DNA from 3 places in the Janibacter limosus genome. Region 3 is predicted to be linked to each of the others. Evidence: predicted binding sites of a transcription regulator. Region 3 holds the regulator's gene; each other region holds the start of a gene.
The links. Region 3 encodes LexA, which represses DNA repair genes until DNA is damaged. Its sites were predicted from a motif close to TCGAACANNTGTTCGA; they were not measured.
Positions count from the first base shown of each region.

Region 1: a site for LexA is predicted at 2,646-2,661, ahead of recA (recombinase RecA). Genes of this name have one in related genera too.
Region 2: a site for LexA is predicted at 1,736-1,751, ahead of EXU32_RS07835 (DUF6504 family protein). Genes of this name have one in related genera too.

Region 1 covers NZ_CP036164.1:919,860-925,691, reverse strand. The annotation lists gene EXU32_RS04490 (circularly permuted type 2 ATP-grasp protein) at 1-542, opposite strand, end outside; gene EXU32_RS04485 (regulatory protein RecX) at 709-1,389, opposite strand; gene recA (recombinase RecA) at 1,398-2,405, opposite strand; gene EXU32_RS04475 (ABC transporter permease) at 2,717-3,508, opposite strand; gene EXU32_RS04470 (ABC transporter permease) at 3,505-4,320, opposite strand; gene EXU32_RS04465 (ABC transporter ATP-binding protein) at 4,320-5,255, opposite strand; gene EXU32_RS17405 (DUF3046 domain-containing protein) at 5,252-5,506, opposite strand; gene EXU32_RS04455 (agmatine deiminase family protein) at 5,582-5,832, shown strand, end outside.
Region 2 covers NZ_CP036164.1:1,632,717-1,638,548, forward strand. The annotation lists gene EXU32_RS07825 (DNA polymerase III subunit alpha) at 1-881, opposite strand, end outside; gene EXU32_RS07830 (SAV_6107 family HEPN domain-containing protein) at 878-1,414, opposite strand; gene EXU32_RS07835 (DUF6504 family protein) at 1,425-1,721, opposite strand; gene EXU32_RS07840 (polyprenyl synthetase family protein) at 1,861-2,946, shown strand; gene EXU32_RS07845 (Rv2175c family DNA-binding protein) at 3,185-3,538, opposite strand; gene EXU32_RS07850 (LysM peptidoglycan-binding domain-containing protein) at 3,768-4,901, shown strand; gene pknB (Stk1 family PASTA domain-containing Ser/Thr kinase) at 4,937-5,832, shown strand, end outside.
Region 3 covers NZ_CP036164.1:1,891,268-1,897,099, reverse strand. The annotation lists gene EXU32_RS09065 (hypothetical protein) at 1-246, opposite strand, end outside; gene EXU32_RS09060 (Sir2 family NAD-dependent protein deacetylase) at 345-1,310, shown strand; gene EXU32_RS09055 (glutaredoxin domain-containing protein) at 1,291-1,710, opposite strand; gene lexA (transcriptional repressor LexA) at 1,739-2,488, opposite strand; gene EXU32_RS09045 (LysM peptidoglycan-binding domain-containing protein) at 2,711-3,085, shown strand; gene nrdR (transcriptional regulator NrdR) at 3,383-3,844, shown strand; gene EXU32_RS09035 (vitamin B12-dependent ribonucleotide reductase) at 3,971-5,832, shown strand, end outside.

The DNA.
Region 1 (5,832 bases), 970 kb from region 3:
CGCATGGTGGCGAAGGCCTCGGGGAAGACATTGGTCATCGCGCGACGGTTGGCGATGACGTACGAGACGCCGGACGGTACCCGCACGTTGTCCTCGAGGACGCGGAAGGTGCCCTCCTCGTCGCGGATCAGGTCGATGCCGCTCACGTGGGCCCGGACACCGTTGGGCGGGCGCAGCCCGGTCACGGCGCGGTGGTAGTGGCTGGAGGTGGAGATGAGCTTCCACGGGACGATGCCGTCCTCGACCGCTCGCGGCAGACCGCTCGGCCGGCTGTAGATGTCGTCGAGGAAGGCCTCGAGCACCTTGACCCGCTGGGCGACACCGAGCTCGACATCGTGCCAGGCCTCGGCGTCGATGACGCGTGGGACCGCGTCGAGCGGGAAGGGTCGCTCCTCGCCGGCGTGGTCGAAGGTCACGCCCTGCTCGAAGAACATCCGGGCCAGAGCATCCGCGCGGTCCTTCAGCTCCTGCGGCTCCATGGAGCGAAGGGTGTGGTGGATCGGCTTGTAGGGCTGGCGGGGATCGCCCCCTTCGTCCAGCATCTCGTCCCATGCCGCGCCGCGGGCGTAGGTCCCGAAGAGAGAGTCGTTGTCCGTCACGGCGCCCACACTACGCACGCGAGCGCCCCGGTCGCCGCGTTGCGGTGCGGTGCGGCGGTGCGGCGACGAGCACGTACCGCGCCGGGCTCGGAGCCCGCACCGCTGGGCGTCAGTCGCGCTGGTGCTCCGGCTGGGCGTCGAGAGCCTCGGCGATGACGACCCTGGTGACATCGCTGCCGTATCCCTTGCGGGCGAGCATGCCCGCCAGGCGGCGCGTCTGGACCGTGCGGTCCAGGCCGTGCATGGAGCGCAGCCGCTTGGCCACGAGCTCGTGCGCACGCTCCCGCTCGTCCTGCGGGTCGACCTCGTCGAGCACCGCCTGCGCGAGCTCGTCGTTGACGCCCTTCTTGCGCAGCTCGTGGGACAACGCCCGGCGCGCCAGACCTCTCCCGGCCTGCTTGGACCGGACGAAGGCCTGCGCGTAGGCCTCGTCGTCGACCAGCCCCACCTGCTCGAAGCGGTCGAGGACCTCGGCCGCCACGTCGTCGGGACAGCCCTTGCGGCGCAGGGCCTTCTCCAGCTCGGAGCGCGACTTGGGCGCCCCGGTGAGCAGCCGCAGGACGACGGCGCGCGCGACGGCGTACGCATCCGCGTCCGCATCCTTGGCCTGTGGGTCGGGCGGCGGGATCCGTCGAGACGGCTGCTGCACGGCCGGCTGCGGGATCGCGGTGCCCGCCTCGACAGCGGAGACCGCCGCACGCAGCCCTTCGAGGCTCGTCGCTGGCGCTCCTCGCACCTCAGGACGGCGCCCTTCGAGCGTGCGTGCGGCGGCAGCCTCGTCAGTGCTCATGTCGCGGCTCAGAAGTCGACCGGGACCTCGGCCGGCTCGTCGGCCGACTCGTCGACCGGCCGGACACCGATGCCGAGCTTGGTCTTGATCTTGGCCTCGATCTCCTCGCCGAGCAGCGGGTTGTCCTTGAGGAACTTGCGGGCATTCTCCTTGCCCTGGCCCATCTGGTCGCCCTCGTAGGTGTACCAGGCGCCGGCCTTGCGGACGAAGCCGTGCTCGACACCCATGTCGATCAGACCGCCCTCGCGGGAGATGCCCTGGCCGTAGAGGATGTCGAACTCGGCCTGCTTGAAGGGCGGCGAGACCTTGTTCTTGACGACCTTGACGCGGGTGCGGTTGCCGACCGCGTCGGTGCCGTCCTTGAGCGTCTCGATGCGACGCACGTCGAGGCGGACCGAGGCGTAGAACTTCAGCGCCTTGCCACCCGTGGTCGTCTCGGGCGAGCCGAACATGACGCCGATCTTCTCGCGGAGCTGGTTGATGAAGATCGCCGTGGTGCCCGAGGTGCTCAGCGCACCCGTGATCTTGCGCAGGGCCTGGCTCATCAGACGGGCCTGGAGACCGACGTGGCTGTCACCCATCTCGCCCTCGATCTCGGCGCGGGGCACGAGCGCGGCGACGGAGTCGATGACGATGATGTCGAGCGCACCGGAGCGGATGAGCATGTCGGCGATCTCGAGCGCCTGCTCACCGGTGTCCGGCTGGCTGACGAGGAGGGCATCGGTGTCGACGCCCAGCTTCTTGGCGTAGTCGGGGTCGAGCGCGTGCTCGGCGTCGATGAAGGCCGCGATGCCACCGGCCCGCTGGGCGCTGGCGACGGCGTGCAGGGCGACGGTCGTCTTTCCGGAGGACTCCGGACCGTAGATCTCGACGACGCGGCCGCGAGGCAGCCCGCCGATGCCGAGGGCCACGTCCAGCGCGATCGATCCGGTGGGGATGACCGCGATCGGGGGACGGATGTCGTCGCCGAGGCGCATGACCGCGCCCTTGCCGTGGGCCTTCTCGATCTGGCCCATGACATTGTCGAGGGACTTGAGCTTCTGCTCCTGGAGCTTGCTGTCGATGGCGGTGACGTCAGCCATGCCACACCTTCCTGATTCATCGTGTCGGGCGCGTCCACCGGCGACCAGATCTGCACAGTGGGACGTCTCGTGCTGTCTGGTCAGACGCTAGGAGCCACCACCGACAACGGTCCGCAGCTGCCCTGAGGCTGTGGACACCGGTGTCATCGGTCGAGCACCTGTGGACGACGTTACCCGAACACGTGTTCGAGGGTGGGAGCGGCGCGCCGACACGCCGCGGCTCCCCCCTTCGTCCTGCTCGCCCCTCAGGACCGCAGCAGCGTCTCGATCCGACGCGACGTCGCCCAGACCCCGACGACACCCAGCACGACGAGGTAGCCGACGTGCCACAGCAGGCCCCAGCCGACCTCGCCGAGCATGAGCCCACGCTCCAGCGCGACCCCGTGGTAGAGCGGCGTCGCCTGCACGATCGGCTGCGCCCATCCCGGGTAGGTGGCCAGCGGGAAGAAGGTCGCCGACAGCAGGAAGAGCGGCTGGATGACGAGCATGATCCAGTCGAAGTCGACCCAGGAGCGCATGAAGGTCGTGGCGAACATGCCGACCGCGGCGAAGGCCAGGCCGATGAAGATCGCCGCAGGTACCGCGAGCAGCGACCACCACGACTCGACGACCCCGACCGCGAGCGCGACGAGGTAGAAGACGAGCGCGTAGACCCCGCCCCGGATCAGCGACCAGACGACCTCGCCGACCGCGATGTCGCGAGGAGCCAACGGGGTGGCGAGCATGGCGTCGTAGATCCGCGCGTACTTCAGCTTGAAGAAGACGTTGAAGGTCGAGTCCATGACCGCGCCGTTCATCGCCGAGCTGGCGAGCATGGCCGGCGCGACGAAGGCCGCGTAGGAGACCTGCGACCCCCCGTCGGTCATGACGAAGGGGACGAGCGACCCGACACCGATGCCGAGGGAGAAGAGGTAGAAGACCGGCTCGGCGAAGCCGGTGACGAATGCCGCCCACTGCCGCCGGAAGCTCACGACATTGCGCTCCACGACCGAGCGCCACATCGCCAGGCCGGGCGTCAGGACACCACTGGCACTCATGAGACCAACCTCGCGGTCATCCCGGTGCGGGCGTAGACCCACCCGACGGCGATGAAGACCAGCAGCACCACCAGGTGCACGAGGTCGAAGGGGGCGAAGCTCCCGTGGGCGGACGAGCGCACCAGCTCCACGCCGTGCCACAGCGGCGTCACCCAGGCGAGCGCCTCGAGGACGATCGGCAGCCGGTCGACGGGGAAGAAGACGCCGGAGAAGAGCATGAGGGGCGTGATGACGAGCCGGTAGACGACGTTGAAGGAGGAGTCCCCCTTCGCCCGCGCGGTGAACCCGAAGAGCGGCACGGCGAAGGCGAGGGTCACGAGGACCCCGACCGGGACCGCGAGCTGCACCCACCACGACGTGAAGCTGCCGAAGAGGGCCGCCACGAGCACGAAGGCCGCGGCGGCGAGGCCGCCCTGTGCCGCGATGACGCCGAGGTGGCCCAGCAGGATGTCGCTGACGGTCAGGGGCGTGGCGAGCATCGAGTGGTACATCCGGTTCCACGTGAAGAGGCCGTAGACCGGGTAGGTCGACTCGCTGACCGCGCTGAGCATCGCCTGGACGGCGACCATCCCGGGCGCGACGAAGAGCAGGTAGGGGACGCCGTCCACTCCCCCGGACGCGCCGTCGACGAGCGAGCCGAGTCCCAGGCCCATCGCCAGGAGGAAGAGGAGCGGCGAGACGAAGCGGCTGAAGAGCGAGCCCTGCCAGGTCCGCTTGTAGACGACGAGGAAGTAGCCGGCGACGGCCCGGACGCGCTCCGCGGGACGAAGGGGGGTCCGCTCGCCGTGGACGTGGCGGGAGACTGCGGTCATCAGTCGACCAGGGTGCGCCCGGTCAGGCGCAGGAAGACGTCCTCGAGGGTCGAGCGACGCACGATCGAGGTGATCGGCTGCAGACCGCGGGCGTGCACGGCCTCGAGGGCGCCGTCGCCGTGGTCGGTGTAGACGAGCAGACGGTCGGGCAGCGCCTCGACATAGCTGCCGACGCCGTCGACCAGGTGGACGACGTCGGAGTGGTCGGCGCGCTCGTCCAGCGGCAGCCGCAGCTCGAGCACCTCACGGGTGGAGTGCTGCTCGATGAGCGAGCGCGGCGAGCCCTCGGCGACGATCCGGCCGTGGTCCATGACGACGAGCCGGTCGCACAGCTGCTCGGCCTCGTCCATGTAGTGGGTCGTGATGATGAGCGTGACGCCCTGCCGCTTGAGCCGGAAGAGCCGGTCCCACAGCACGTGCCGCGCCTGCGGGTCCAGGCCGGTCGTGGGCTCGTCGAGCAGCAGGATCTCGGGGTTGTTGATGAGGGACCGGGCGATCGTCAGCCGGCGCTTCATCCCGCCGGACAGCGGCTCGACCTTGTCCCCCCGCCGCTCGGTCAGCTGGGCGAAGTCGAGCAGCTCGTCGGTGCGCTCGCGGATCACCTTGCGCGGCAGGCCGAAGTAGCGCCCGTAGACGTGCAGGTTCTCCTCGACGGTGATCTCCTCGTCGAGGTTGTCCTGCTGGGGGCAGTTGCCCAGGCGGGCGCGCACGGCGGCGCCCTCGGTCACCGGGTCGAGCCCGAAGATGCGCAGCTCGCCACCGCTGGGCGGGGAGGTCGCAGCGACCATCTTCATCGTCGAGGACTTGCCGGCGCCGTTGGGTCCGAGGAACCCGAAGGACTCCCCACTGGTCACCTGCACGTCGATCCCGTCGACGGCGGTGAAGTCACCGAAGGTCTTGGTCAGTCCTCTGGCGCTCAGCAGGACGTCGTTCACCCCGGCCCCTCGTTGGCGATCTCGGGCGGGACCTCCACCGGTGGCCGGTCGAGGCCCAGACGGCGGTGGCTGGGGATGTCGAGGTCCTCGCAGAGCGTCTCCCACACCCGGCGGGGCGACTCCCCTTCGTCCAGCGCGACGGTCACGGTGCGGTCCCCGAGGGCCTGCACGACGTGGCCACGCGCGAGCGTGTGGGCATAGGTCTCCCCGAACTCGTCCTCCATGAGGGTCCAGAATCGGCTGACTCGCACGCCCTGCAGTGTAGGTGCCACGCAGGACGGCGAGGGACGGCATACTGCAGCCACGACGACCTAGGAGGGCGCCCGATGGGCCTGACGACCCAATGGCGGATGCCCGCCGAGTGGGCCGACCACGAGCGCACGTGGATGGCGTGGCCGAGCAACGGCTACACGCTCGGCGAGACCCCCGCCGATGCCGAGATCGCCCGGCGCACCTGGACGGACGTGGCGCGCGCCGTCGCGCGCTTCGAGCCCGTGACGATCGTCGTGCCCCCCAACGACATCCACCTGTGCCGCGAGTACATCCGCAACGACACGCGCCACCCGATCGACATCGT
Region 2 (5,832 bases), 260 kb from region 3:
GACCAGCCGCCGGCTCCGCCGCCGAGCGCGGTCGTCACCCGGTGCGCGCTCGCGGCCATCGTCGCGTCGTCGGCGAGGTGCCCGGCGGTCGTCACCCGGTCGAGGTGACGGGTGTCGAGGGCGACGAGTCGTCGGGTCGCGTCCAGGACGTCTGCGGTGCTCGCGTCCTGCGGGTGCAGGTGGCGCACGGCGGCGGTGAGCACCGCGGGCACACCGCAGGAGTCGGCGAGACCGAGCAGGTGTGCGGCGTGACCGGTCGAGGCCGGCGTGCCCGGCGGCCCGCCGTGGTCGACGACCTCGATCGCGAGCGCACCTGTGGGCAGCACCTGCTGCCAGGCCTGCAGCCGCTGCCGGGCGAGGTCGGGTCGGCGGGTGAGCAGCGCGACGCCGACGTCGGAGGCCGGGCCGAGCAGGACGAGCAGCGGTCCCGGTTCGTCCGGGTCGGGCGCGGCCGCGTGCCGGGCGACCATCGCCGCCGTCGCCACGGCCTCGCCACGCTCCCCCGTCAGGTGCACCTCGCTGACGAGCCGGCACAGCCGGGCCCAGCCGACCCCGTGGGGCACCCCGGCGCCGACGCCGCGGGCCAGGACGGTCACCCGTGGGTGACGAGGGTCGACCTCGGCGCCACCGCGCACCGGCGTGCGTCGACGCGAGGGGGCCCGGGACCCACCGTCGATGGCCAGGTCCACCCCGAGGACCGGCACGATCCCGGCCGCCGTCGCTGCCCGGACGAAGCGCACCGCTCCGTAGAGCCCGTCGCGGTCGGTGAGCGCGAGCGCCGGCTGCCCGAGCTCCGCGGCCCGGGCCACGAGGTCCTCCGGTGTCGTCGTGCCATGGCGAAGGGAGAACCCCGACGCCACGTGCAGATGGGCAAAGCTCACCCGGCACCACCGCCCGCGCGCATCTCCTTGAGGTCGTGCGCCACCGGGCGCACCTCCTTGGGGTCGTGCGCCGGGGTGATCGCGACGAGGTCACCGGGTACCGGCACCGGCGACAGGCCGAGGAGCCCGGCGACGATCCGCACGAAGTCCTCCCCCTGGCGCAGCAGGTCGTCGACCTCGCGCACGCTCATCGGTCCGGCCGCTCCATGACCGGGGCGGGTCCCCCCTTCGGGCAGGACGACCTCGAAGAAGTCCGCCCACTCGGTCAGCTCGGGCGCCACCCGGGGCAGCAGTCGCCACACGTCGACGGGACCGGACCCTTCGAGGCTGCTTCGTCGCGCCTCGGGGAAGGTCGGACGACCACGCACGCACAGCACGGCGGCAGCGGCCCGCAGGACGGCGAGCCGGGTCGCGGCACTGCGGTCGGGCACGCTGCGAGCCATGTGCGCGCCGGCGAGGCTCTCCCCCGCGCTGAGGAGCAGGTCCATCGCCCCGTCGAGGCGATCGGGATGGAGGACGGCAACGGCAACCATCACCGCCCCCTCAGTCCTGGGTCCGCAGGAGCAGCCAGTCGGACGCGCTCGACGGATCGCCGTCCACGCCCAGGTCGTAGACCCCCGGCGCGCTGCTGAGTCCTCGGCTCGCCGACACCCGCCACACGTCCCGAGCGAGCGGGACCTGCGAGAGCGACTGCCCGCCTGTCGCACGCCACCAGTCGCGCCTCTCCTGCCAGTGGTCGACCACCTCGGTGACCCGGTAGAGCCGCCCTCGCCAGAGGAACTGCTCCGGTCGTGCCTCCCCCACCCGCACCTCGATGGATTCCTCGACGAGCCTGACCATGACCACTCCTTTGATCGAACACCTGTTCGATCAACAGTAGACCGGGGGGCCGACAGCGAGTCAACCCCGCTCGACGTAGGCTGGTCGCGACCCAAGGATCCGACCACGGACCACCGACACCCTCGCCACTGGAGCCCACGTGCCGCACCCGCTGGACCTGGCCGACCTGCGCTCGCGGGTCCAGGACCGCATCGACACCGAGCTGGACCGCTGGGAGGTCGAGCTCGCCGAGATCGGGCCCGATGTCGCCGACCTGACCGGCCCCGTGCGCACCCTCCTGCAGGGCGGCAAGCGACTGCGGGCCGGGTTCGCCTACTGGGGCTGGCGTGCCGCCGGGCGCGACGACGACGAGGGTGCGATCTCCCTCGCCGCCTCGATGGAGCTCTTCCAGGCCGCCGCGCTCATCCACGACGACGTCATGGACGACAGCGAGACCCGCCGCGGCAAGCCGGCCATGCATCGGGCCCTCGCCCGGGCCCATGGCGAGCGGCTCTGGCACGGCGACCCCGACCGCTTCGGTGTCGCCGGGGCGATCCTCGCCGGCAACCTCTGCCTGGGCTGGTGCGACGACCTCTACGCCGACTCGGGCCTGCCCCCGCAGGCGCTCACCGCGGCCCGACCGGCCTTCGAGCGGATGCGCGGTCAGCTCATGGCCGGCCAGTTCCTCGACATCGTCACCTCGATGCGCCCGTGGCACCGGCTCGACGACGCCGAGCGGATCGAGCGCTCACGGCACGTCATCCGCTACAAGAGCGCCAAGTACTCGATCGAGCACCCGCTGCTCATCGGGGCGACCGCCGGTGGCGCGTCCGAGAGCGACCTCGCGGCCCTGTCCCGCTACGGGCTGGCGCTGGGCGAGGCCTTCCAGCTGCGCGACGACGTGCTCGGTGTCTTCGGGGACCCGAAGGTCACCGGCAAGCCCGCTGGGGACGACCTGCGTGAGGGCAAGCGCACCGTGCTCATCGCCCGGGCACTCGCCGGCGCCGACGACATCACGACGACCAGGATCGACCAGTGGCTCGGGGCGCCCGACCTGGGCGTCGACGAGGTCGAGGCCTTCCGCGAGCTGATCGTCGACACCGGGGCCCTCGACGGTGTCGAGTGCGACATCGCCGATGGCGCCGAGGCGGCCCGCGCCGCCCTCGCCGAGGCGACCGGGGTCGCCGACCCCGCCCGCTCGGTCCTCGCCGACCTCGTCGACGTCACCACCGCGCGCTCCACCTGACGAAGGGGGCGCTCCACCTGACGAAGGGGCGCTCCACCTGACGAAGGGGGCGCTCCACCTGACGAAGGGGGGCGAGCGGGCCTCGCCCCCCTCCCGTCCTGCTCCTCGTGGTGGGTCACCCCGCGGTCATCTCGTGCTCCATGCCCGCGAGCACACAGCACGGACACGCCCACCGGACTCGGGCCACCCGCTGACCCACCAGGAGGAGCAGAACGGGAGCGCCGAACAGGGCCCGGCTCTATGCCTCTTCCATCGCCCGGCGGCGCACCTCGGTCTTGAATCCCGCGAGCACGGCCTCGATCGCGCTCGACCCTCCGGGCCACGTCTCGTCGCGGGCAAACATCCACTCGATGATCTCCTCGTCGGAGAAGGCGGCATCGCCCAGGACCGTGAAGGTCCCGGCCAGCTCGGGCAGCGGGCCGTCCTCGCCGAGGAAGGCCGCGGGCACGCAGAGCGTGTTGCGCTCACCGCGGCGCGAGGCGAGGAGCTGACGCTCGTCGAGCATCCGGCGCACGTCGGACAGGCGCACGCCGAGGCGCTCGGCCACGTCGGGGAGGGGCAGCCAGACATCGAGATCAGGGGTGTTGTTCACGCCCGCCAGTGTGTCAGAGCGCGTGTCCAGCGCAGCACCCCGAGTCGCGCCACGCGTCGGACAACGCGCGAAACAGGAGCATCTTCGGTACCGTCGACGCAGGAACCACATACGTCACTTCAGCAACAGGCGCCACAGGCGCCACGTCTCCCACCCCCGGGCGTTCCCCTGCGCCCCTGACATCGGAGTCCCCCACATGGTCCTTCCGCTTCTTGTCACTGCCCCGGCCATGCCCGTGGTCGCAGAGATCGACCAGACCGCCGAGACCACGGCCCACGCGTCCCAAGGCACGCCCAACCACACCGTCCGCGCCGGCGAGACGATCTACGACATCGCCGCCCGCTACCACGTGAGCCCGGCGGCCCTGCTGTCGCGCAACCACCTCTCGGCCCAGGCCTTCATCCAGCCGGGGCAGAAGCTGCGGGTTCCCGGCCGCACGGCGTCGACCTCCCCCTCGCAGACCACGTCGAAGCCGGCGCGCTCCGGCTCCACCCGCTCGTACGTCGTGCGCAGCGGTGACACCCTCACCGGCATCGCCGCCCGCCACCGCATGAGCGTCGAGCGGCTGCGCTCGCTCAACGACCTCAGCGACAGGTTCATCCGCCCCGGCGAGAAGCTGCGCGTCAGCGGCACCACTGCCAAGCCCGCCAAGCGCGCCACCTCCAGCAGCCGGGCGACCACATCCCGCTACACGGTGCGTGACGGGGAGACCCTCACCGGCATCGCCGCCCGCCACCACATGAGTCTCGCGCGCCTGGCCAAGCTCAACGGGATCTCCAGCAAGGAGTTCATCCACGCCGGCACGACCCTGAAGGTCACCGGCTCGACCACGAGCACCTCCCCCGCCACCCACGCCAAGAAGAAGACGACCGCGACGAAGAAGAAGAACAACACCTTCGCCGGGCGCACCTACTCGGACGCGATCGTCGATGCCGCGCACCGCAACCGCAGCACGCTCGCCGGCCGGGCCGTCCCGAGCCGCGCGGAGACCAAGGCCAAGATCACCCGCATCTCCCGCCAGCACGGCCTCGACCCGTCGATCGCCCTGGCCATCTCCTACCAGGAGTCCGGCTGGGACCAGCGCCAGGTGTCCGTCGCCAACGCCGTCGGCGCCATGCAGGTCATCCCGAGCACCGGCGAGTGGACCTCCCAGCTCGCCGGTCGCCAGCTCGACCTGCTCGACACCGACGACAACATCACGGCCGGTGTCCTGCTGCTCAAGGTCCTCACCGAGCAGGCCGACAGCACCTCCGAGGCCATCGCGGGCTACTACCAGGGCCTGGCGTCCGTCGAGTCCAACGGCATGTACGGCGACACCAAGCAGTACGTGCAGAACGTCAAGGCGCTCCGTCGCCGGATGTGACGGACGGACGAAGGGGGCGAACCTAGACTTTGGGCGTGACCACCGCATCCACGCACCCGCTCGTCGGCGACCTCGTCGACGGTCGGTACAGGGTGCTGCGTCATCTCGCCGACGGCGGGATGGCCACGGTCCTGCTCGCCACCGACACCCGGCTGGACCGGGAGGTGGCCCTGAAGGTCATGCGCCCCGACCTCGCGGCTGACGAGACCTTCGTCTCGCGCTTCCGTCGCGAGGCACGATCGGCCGCTCGGCTGAGCCACCCTAATGTGGTGCCCGTCTTCGACCAGGGCGAGGACGACGGGCAGGTCTTCCTCGCGATGGAGTACATCGAGGGGCGCACCGCGCGGGCCGTGATGGACGCCGAGGGCGCCCTCACCCCGCGCGCCGCCCTGGACATCCTCGAGCCCGTCCTCACCGGCCTCGCCGCCGCCCACGAGGCCGGCTACATCCACCGCGACGTCAAGCCCGAAAACATCCTCATCGCCGACCGTGGCCAGATCAAGGTCGCCGACTTCGGGCTGGCCCGGGCCGTCACCTCCCAGACCGCCACTGCTGATGACGGCGTGCTCTTCGGCACCGTGGCCTACCTCTCCCCCGAGCAGGTCGAGCGCGGCATCGCCGATGCCCGCAGCGACGTCTACGCCGCCGGACTCATCCTCTTCGAGCTGCTCACCGGTCAACGTGCGGTCGAGGGCGACTCCCCGATCCACGTCGCCTTCCAGCACGTGCACGGGTCCCTGGCGGCCCCCTCAGACATCGTCGACGGGCTCCCGTCGCAGCTCGACGACCTCGTCGCCCTGGCCACGCACCGGGACCCCGACGGGCGCCCACGCGATGCGGGCGACTACCTCGCGCAGCTCCAGCGGGTCCGAGCGGGTCTGAGCACCGACCAGCTGGACCGGCGCCCCGTCGCCAACCGTCGCACCACCTC
Region 3 (5,832 bases):
GGCTGAGTCGTCTGTGTCAGACATGTATCCCCGAAGCGCGTCGTCTGGGTCCTCGCCCGTCTGGAACTGGAGGGTCCGGGCACAGATTCCGGGGATGTCTCGGAACGCGTAGAAGACCTCGTTGAGCCATCCCTCGACGCTTGGCCGCAGGTGGGGCGGCATGCCCTCGTGCAGGACGTTCCATCGGTCGTGCACCGCAGGGTCGTTGCTCATCCGCACGTTGAGGGGTACGAATCGTTCGGTCATGTTGTTGCTCCCGCCAGAGAGTTTGTCGTTGACCAGACGATAGATCGCGTCTCCGACAGTGGTGAACGCCGCCAGAGGCCACGGCCTAGCATCGAGACATGGTGGGTGAGCAAGATGAGGTGCTGTCCAAGATCGCTGACGTCCTGACCCAGCACGGACCGGCTCTGGTCCTGAGCGGTGCAGGCATGAGCGTGGGATCTGGGATCCCTTGCTATCGCCCGTGGCCCGAGCCCGGAGCCCCCGAGGAAGAGTTCGAGGCGGCTCGCCAGTGGCGCTTCACAAACACTGTTACTAACAACACCTACTCCACCGACAGTGGGATCCCTGACTATCGCGGGCCCGACGGCACGCGCCGGGTCACCCCGATGCACTACTCGGAGTTTGTCGGCAGCAGCGAGGCACGGCAGCGGTACTGGGCGCGCAGCTTTGTCGGCTGGCGCCGGTTCCACGCGGCGCGGCCCAATGTCTCGCACCACCTGGTCACCCGCTTGCAGCAGCTCGGCACGGTCGGTCCGCTCATCACGCAGAACGTCGACGGACTGCACCAGGCGGCCGGGACGAGGGAGGTCGTCGAGCTGCACGGCAACCTCGTCGAGGTCGTCTGCCTCACCTGCGGGGCCCGCATCGATCGCCCGACGCTCGACGCGCGGATGGCCAGGGACAACCCCGGCTTCGACGTCGACAGCGACGAGATCCGACCCGATGGTGACGTCCGGCTGGACAGCGTGGACGTCGAGCGGTTTCGCACCCCGACCTGCCAGGCGTGCGGGGCCGACACCCTCAAGCCGGATGTCGTCTTCTTCGGTGGATCGGTGGCCAAGCCGCTGGTGCAGCACTGCTACGACCTCGTCGATGCTGCGCCCAGCCTGCTCGTGCTCGGCAGCTCGCTGCAGGTGATGTCGGGGCTGCGCTTCGTCCGCCACGCGGCCAAGCGGGGGATCCCGGTCTCCCTGATCACCCGTGGTCCCACCCGTGGTGACGACCTCGTCGATCATCGCGTCGACGGGGAGCTGGGGGACTCCCTTCGCTCTCTCGTGGAGGAGCTCAGCGCAGCGCGGCTCTGACGAGGTCCGGCTCGGGGTTGGTGTGCACCTGCTCGCCGATGCGCACGGTCGGGACGACCTCGTTGCCGTCGTTGATCGAGCGGACGAAGGCGGCGGCCTCCTCGTCGGCCCAGATGTTGACCCAGGTCGCCTTGTCCTTGTCCTTGCCGAGGGCACCGCGCAGGCGCAGGCAGTAGACGCATCCCGGACGCCAGTAGACGACCACGGGGAAGTCCCCACGGTGTGCCTCGATGTCGGTGTGCCGCGGGCCCCCGCGTCCGTTGAGTGGTGACAGCCACCACGCGAGGACGAGGAAGCCCACGGCGAGCACGAGCAACGACAGGTCGCCGGTGAGTACCGTCTGCACGAGCAGGACGACGCTCGCGACCACACCGGTCATCGCCGGCCACCATCGACTCATGGGTTCAGCGTCTCAGAGAGCCAGCCGCTCAGAGGCGTCGCAGGACCGCGGTGACCTTGCCGAGGATCGTCGCGTGGTCGCCGTCGATCGGGTCGAAGGCGGGGTTGTGCGGCAGCAGCCACAGGTGGCCGTCGGTGCGCTTGTAGGTCTTGACCGTCGCCTCGTTGTCGAGCATCGCCGCGACGATGTCGCCGTTGTCGGCATTGGGCTGCTGGCGCACGACCACCCAGTCGCCGTCGCAGATGGCGGCGTCGATCATCGAGTCGCCGACGACCTTGAGGAGGAAGAGGGAGCCCTCGCCGACGATCTGCTTGGGCAGGGGGAAGACGTCGTCGACGACCTCCTCGGCGGTGATCGGCACGCCGGCGGCGATCTGGCCGAGGACGGGCACATAGCTGGCCTCGGGGCGGTGGTCACCGGAGCCGGTGGGGTCGACGACCTCGTCGGTCGTGCTGGCACCGCCGCGCATGCCGCCCAGGTCGGTGACCTCGGCCGGGGGAGCGGTGTGGCCGTCGGGAGAGATGACCTCGATGGCGCGGGGCCGGTGGGGGTCCCGGCGCAGGTAGCCCTTGCGCTCGAGGGAGGAGAGCTGGTGGGCCACGGAGCTGGGGCTGGTCAGGCCGACGAGCTCACCGATCTCGCGCAGGCTCGGCGGGTAGCCACGGGTGGCCACGGCATTGCGGATCACCTCGAGCACCTTGCGCTGGCGGACGGTCAGACCATCGCCCGTGTCCCGCTCGGGGAGCTGGTGGATGTTGTCCTCGTCCGTGCCGCTCATGCTCTCGACCCCTTCGTCCGTGTCCGGTGTGACCGAGGTGCAACCAGCGTTGTCGGTGCTCGCTGGTCAACTTCTCGGTAGTGAAGACAGTAGGACGTTCGAACACGCATTTCAAACATCTGTTCGAGCGTGTTGTTGATTTTCTTCGAACACCCGTGCTAGACATCGTACAGACGTTCTATCGAACACCGGTTCGACAGAACCGCACCGAGGAGGATTCGCATGACCGCTCTCACCGCCACCCCGATCCGCATCGACGTCCCCGCGCGCTCGCGCCACCTCGTCTCCATGCCCACCGGTGACGCAGTCGTCGCACGCCCGACCCCTCGCACGCGGCTGACCCGTCGTGGCCGCCTGGCCATCACCACCTCCGTGCTCGCCGCCGCGAGCATCGCCGGCGCGACCTTCGCCTTCGCCGGACCCGCCGCCGCGCCGCAGGAGATCACCGTCGAGCCAGGTCAGACGCTGAGCCAGATCGCCTCGAGCGAGCTCGTCGGCGTGCCGACGGCCGAGGCTGTGGCCGACATCCAGGTTGCCAACGGGCTCTCGACGACCTACATCCACGCCGGTCAGACGCTCACGATCCCGACGCGCTGACTGCACGTCGCCGGCGACGGCGACCCCCTTCCTCCCGGGCCCACCGACCCAGCCCGGGCCGGCCATCGGCCATCTCCGTCCCCCTCGGAGGTGGCCGATGTGCCGTTCACCGACGCATCTGGACGAGGACTTGCGTCGCGTGCCACGGAGGCGTCTAATGGTCACTACATCTAGTGGTTACACGGTTGTCATTCGTCCACATCTAGTGCACAGGCTGACAGCAGTTGTCCACAGGCGGAGCGGGTATATCCCCAGTTTCGTCCACCGCACCATCCACAAGCGAAGGGAGATTCGGCCGTGCACTGCCCGTTCTGCCGTCACACCGACTCCCGGGTCATCGACAGCCGCACGACCGATGACGGCAGCGCCATCCGGCGTCGTCGCCAGTGCCCCGAGTGCAGCCGCCGCTTCACGACGCTCGAGAGCGCCAGCCTGACGGTGACCAAGCGGTCGGGGGCGGCCGAGCCCTTCAGCCGGGCCAAGGTGCTCGCCGGTGTCCGCAAGGCCTGCCAGGGCCGACCGGTCACCGAGGACCAGCTCGCCCTCCTCGCGCAGCGCGTCGAGGAGAGCATCCGATCGCAGGGGAGCGCAGAGATCGATGCCCACGAGGTGGGCATGGCGATCCTGTCGCCGCTGCGTGATCTCGACGAGGTGGCGTACCTGCGCTTCGCCTCCGTCTACCAGTCCTTCGACTCGCTCGAGGACTTCGAGTCGGCGATCGCGACCCTGCGTCGCGAGCATGCCGCCACCACCCCCTAGGACCCCGGGTGCCGACACGCGAGTGGGCTGTCGGTACCCGGTGACATCGTCAGTAGCAGCCCGCAGCACCAGGCGCACCAGGCGCCACCGCAGCAGACCGAACCTTTCGGATCGAGGAGAAGCAGCATGACCGAGACCGCCGGCAAGCCCAGCACCCGTCGCGGGTCCCGCACCAAGGGCCTGACCATCGAGCGCATCCACACCACCGAGGGTGTGCACCCCTACGACGAGGTCACCTGGGAGAAGCGTGACGTCGTCCAGCAGAACTGGAAGTCCGGCGAGACGATCTTCGAGCAGCGCGGTGTCGAGTTCCCCGACTTCTGGTCGGTCAACGCCTCGACCATCGTCACGACCAAGTACTTCCGTGGGGCCGTCGGTTCGCCGGAGCGCGAGTCCGGTCTCAAGCAGCTCATCGACCGGGTCGTCCTGACCTATGTCAAGGCGGGCAAGGACAACGGCTACTTCGCCGCTGACACCGACGCCGAGATCTTCGAGCACGAGCTGACCTACGCGCTGCTGCACCAGATCTTCAGCTTCAACTCCCCGGTGTGGTTCAACGTCGGCACGGCCAGCCCGCAGCAGGTCAGCGCCTGCTTCATCCTCTCGGTCGACGACTCGATGGACTCGATCCTCAACTGGTACAAGGAGGAGGGCTTCATCTTCAAGGGCGGCTCCGGTGCCGGCCTCAACCTCTCCCGCATCCGCTCCTCCAAGGAGCTGCTGTCCTCCGGTGGTACCGCCTCCGGGCCGGTCTCCTTCATGCGTGGTGCCGACGCCTCCGCGGGCACCATCAAGTCCGGTGGCGCGACCCGTCGTGCGGCCAAGATGGTCGTCCTGGACGTCGACCACCCGGACATCGAGGAGTTCGTCGAGACCAAGGCGCGCGAGGAGCACAAGATCCGTGCGCTGCGTGACGCAGGCTTCGACATGGACCTCGGCGGGGCCGACATCACCTCGGTCCAGTACCAGAACGCCAACAACTCGGTGCGTGTCAACGACGAGTTCATGCGTGCGGTCGACGAGGGCACCGAGTTCGGTCTGACCTCCCGCAAGGACGGCTCGGTCATCGAGACCGTCGACGCTCGTGAGCTCATGGGCAAGATCGCCAAGGCCGCGTGGGAGTGCGCCGACCCGGGCATCCAGTACGACGGCACGATCAACGACTGGCACACCAACCCGGAGACGGGCCGGATCACCGCGTCCAACCCGTGCAGCGAGTACATGTCCCTGGACAACTCCTCCTGCAACCTCGCCTCGCTCAACCTGCTGAAGTTCCTCAAGGACGACGACACCTTCGACGCCGAGCGCTTCCAGAAGGTTGCCGAGCTGGTCATCACCGCGATGGACATCTCGATCTGCTTCGCCGACTTCCCGACCGAGGCGATCGGCGACACCACCCGCGACTACCGTCAGCTGGGCATCGGTTACGCCAACCTCGGCGCGCTGCTCATGGCGACCGGTCACGGCTACGACTCCGATGGTGGCCGCGCGCTGGCCGCGTCGATCACCTCGCTGCTCACCGGTGCGTCCTACAAGCGCTCCGCCGAGCTCGCCGGGATCGTCGGTGCCTACAACGGCTACGCCCGCAACGCTGACGCCCACAAGCGCGTCATGCGCAAGCACCAAGCGGCCAACGACCAGATCCGCACGATCCACACGATGGACAAGGACATCCACGCGGTGGCCACCAAGGCGTGGGACGCGGTCGTCAAGGTCGGCGAGAAGAACGGCTACCGCAACGCCCAGGCGTCGGTGCTCGCCCCGACCGGGACCATCGGCTTCATGATGGACTGCGACACCACCGGCATCGAGCCGGACTTCTCCCTGGTGAAGTTCAAGAAGCTCGTCGGTGGCGGCTCGATGCAGATCGTCAACCTGACGATCCCGCGTGCGCTGAAGAAGCTCGGCTACACCGAGGAGACCATCGAGGCGATCGTCGAATACATCGCCGACAAGGGTCACGTCATCGACGCCCCGGGTCTGAAGCA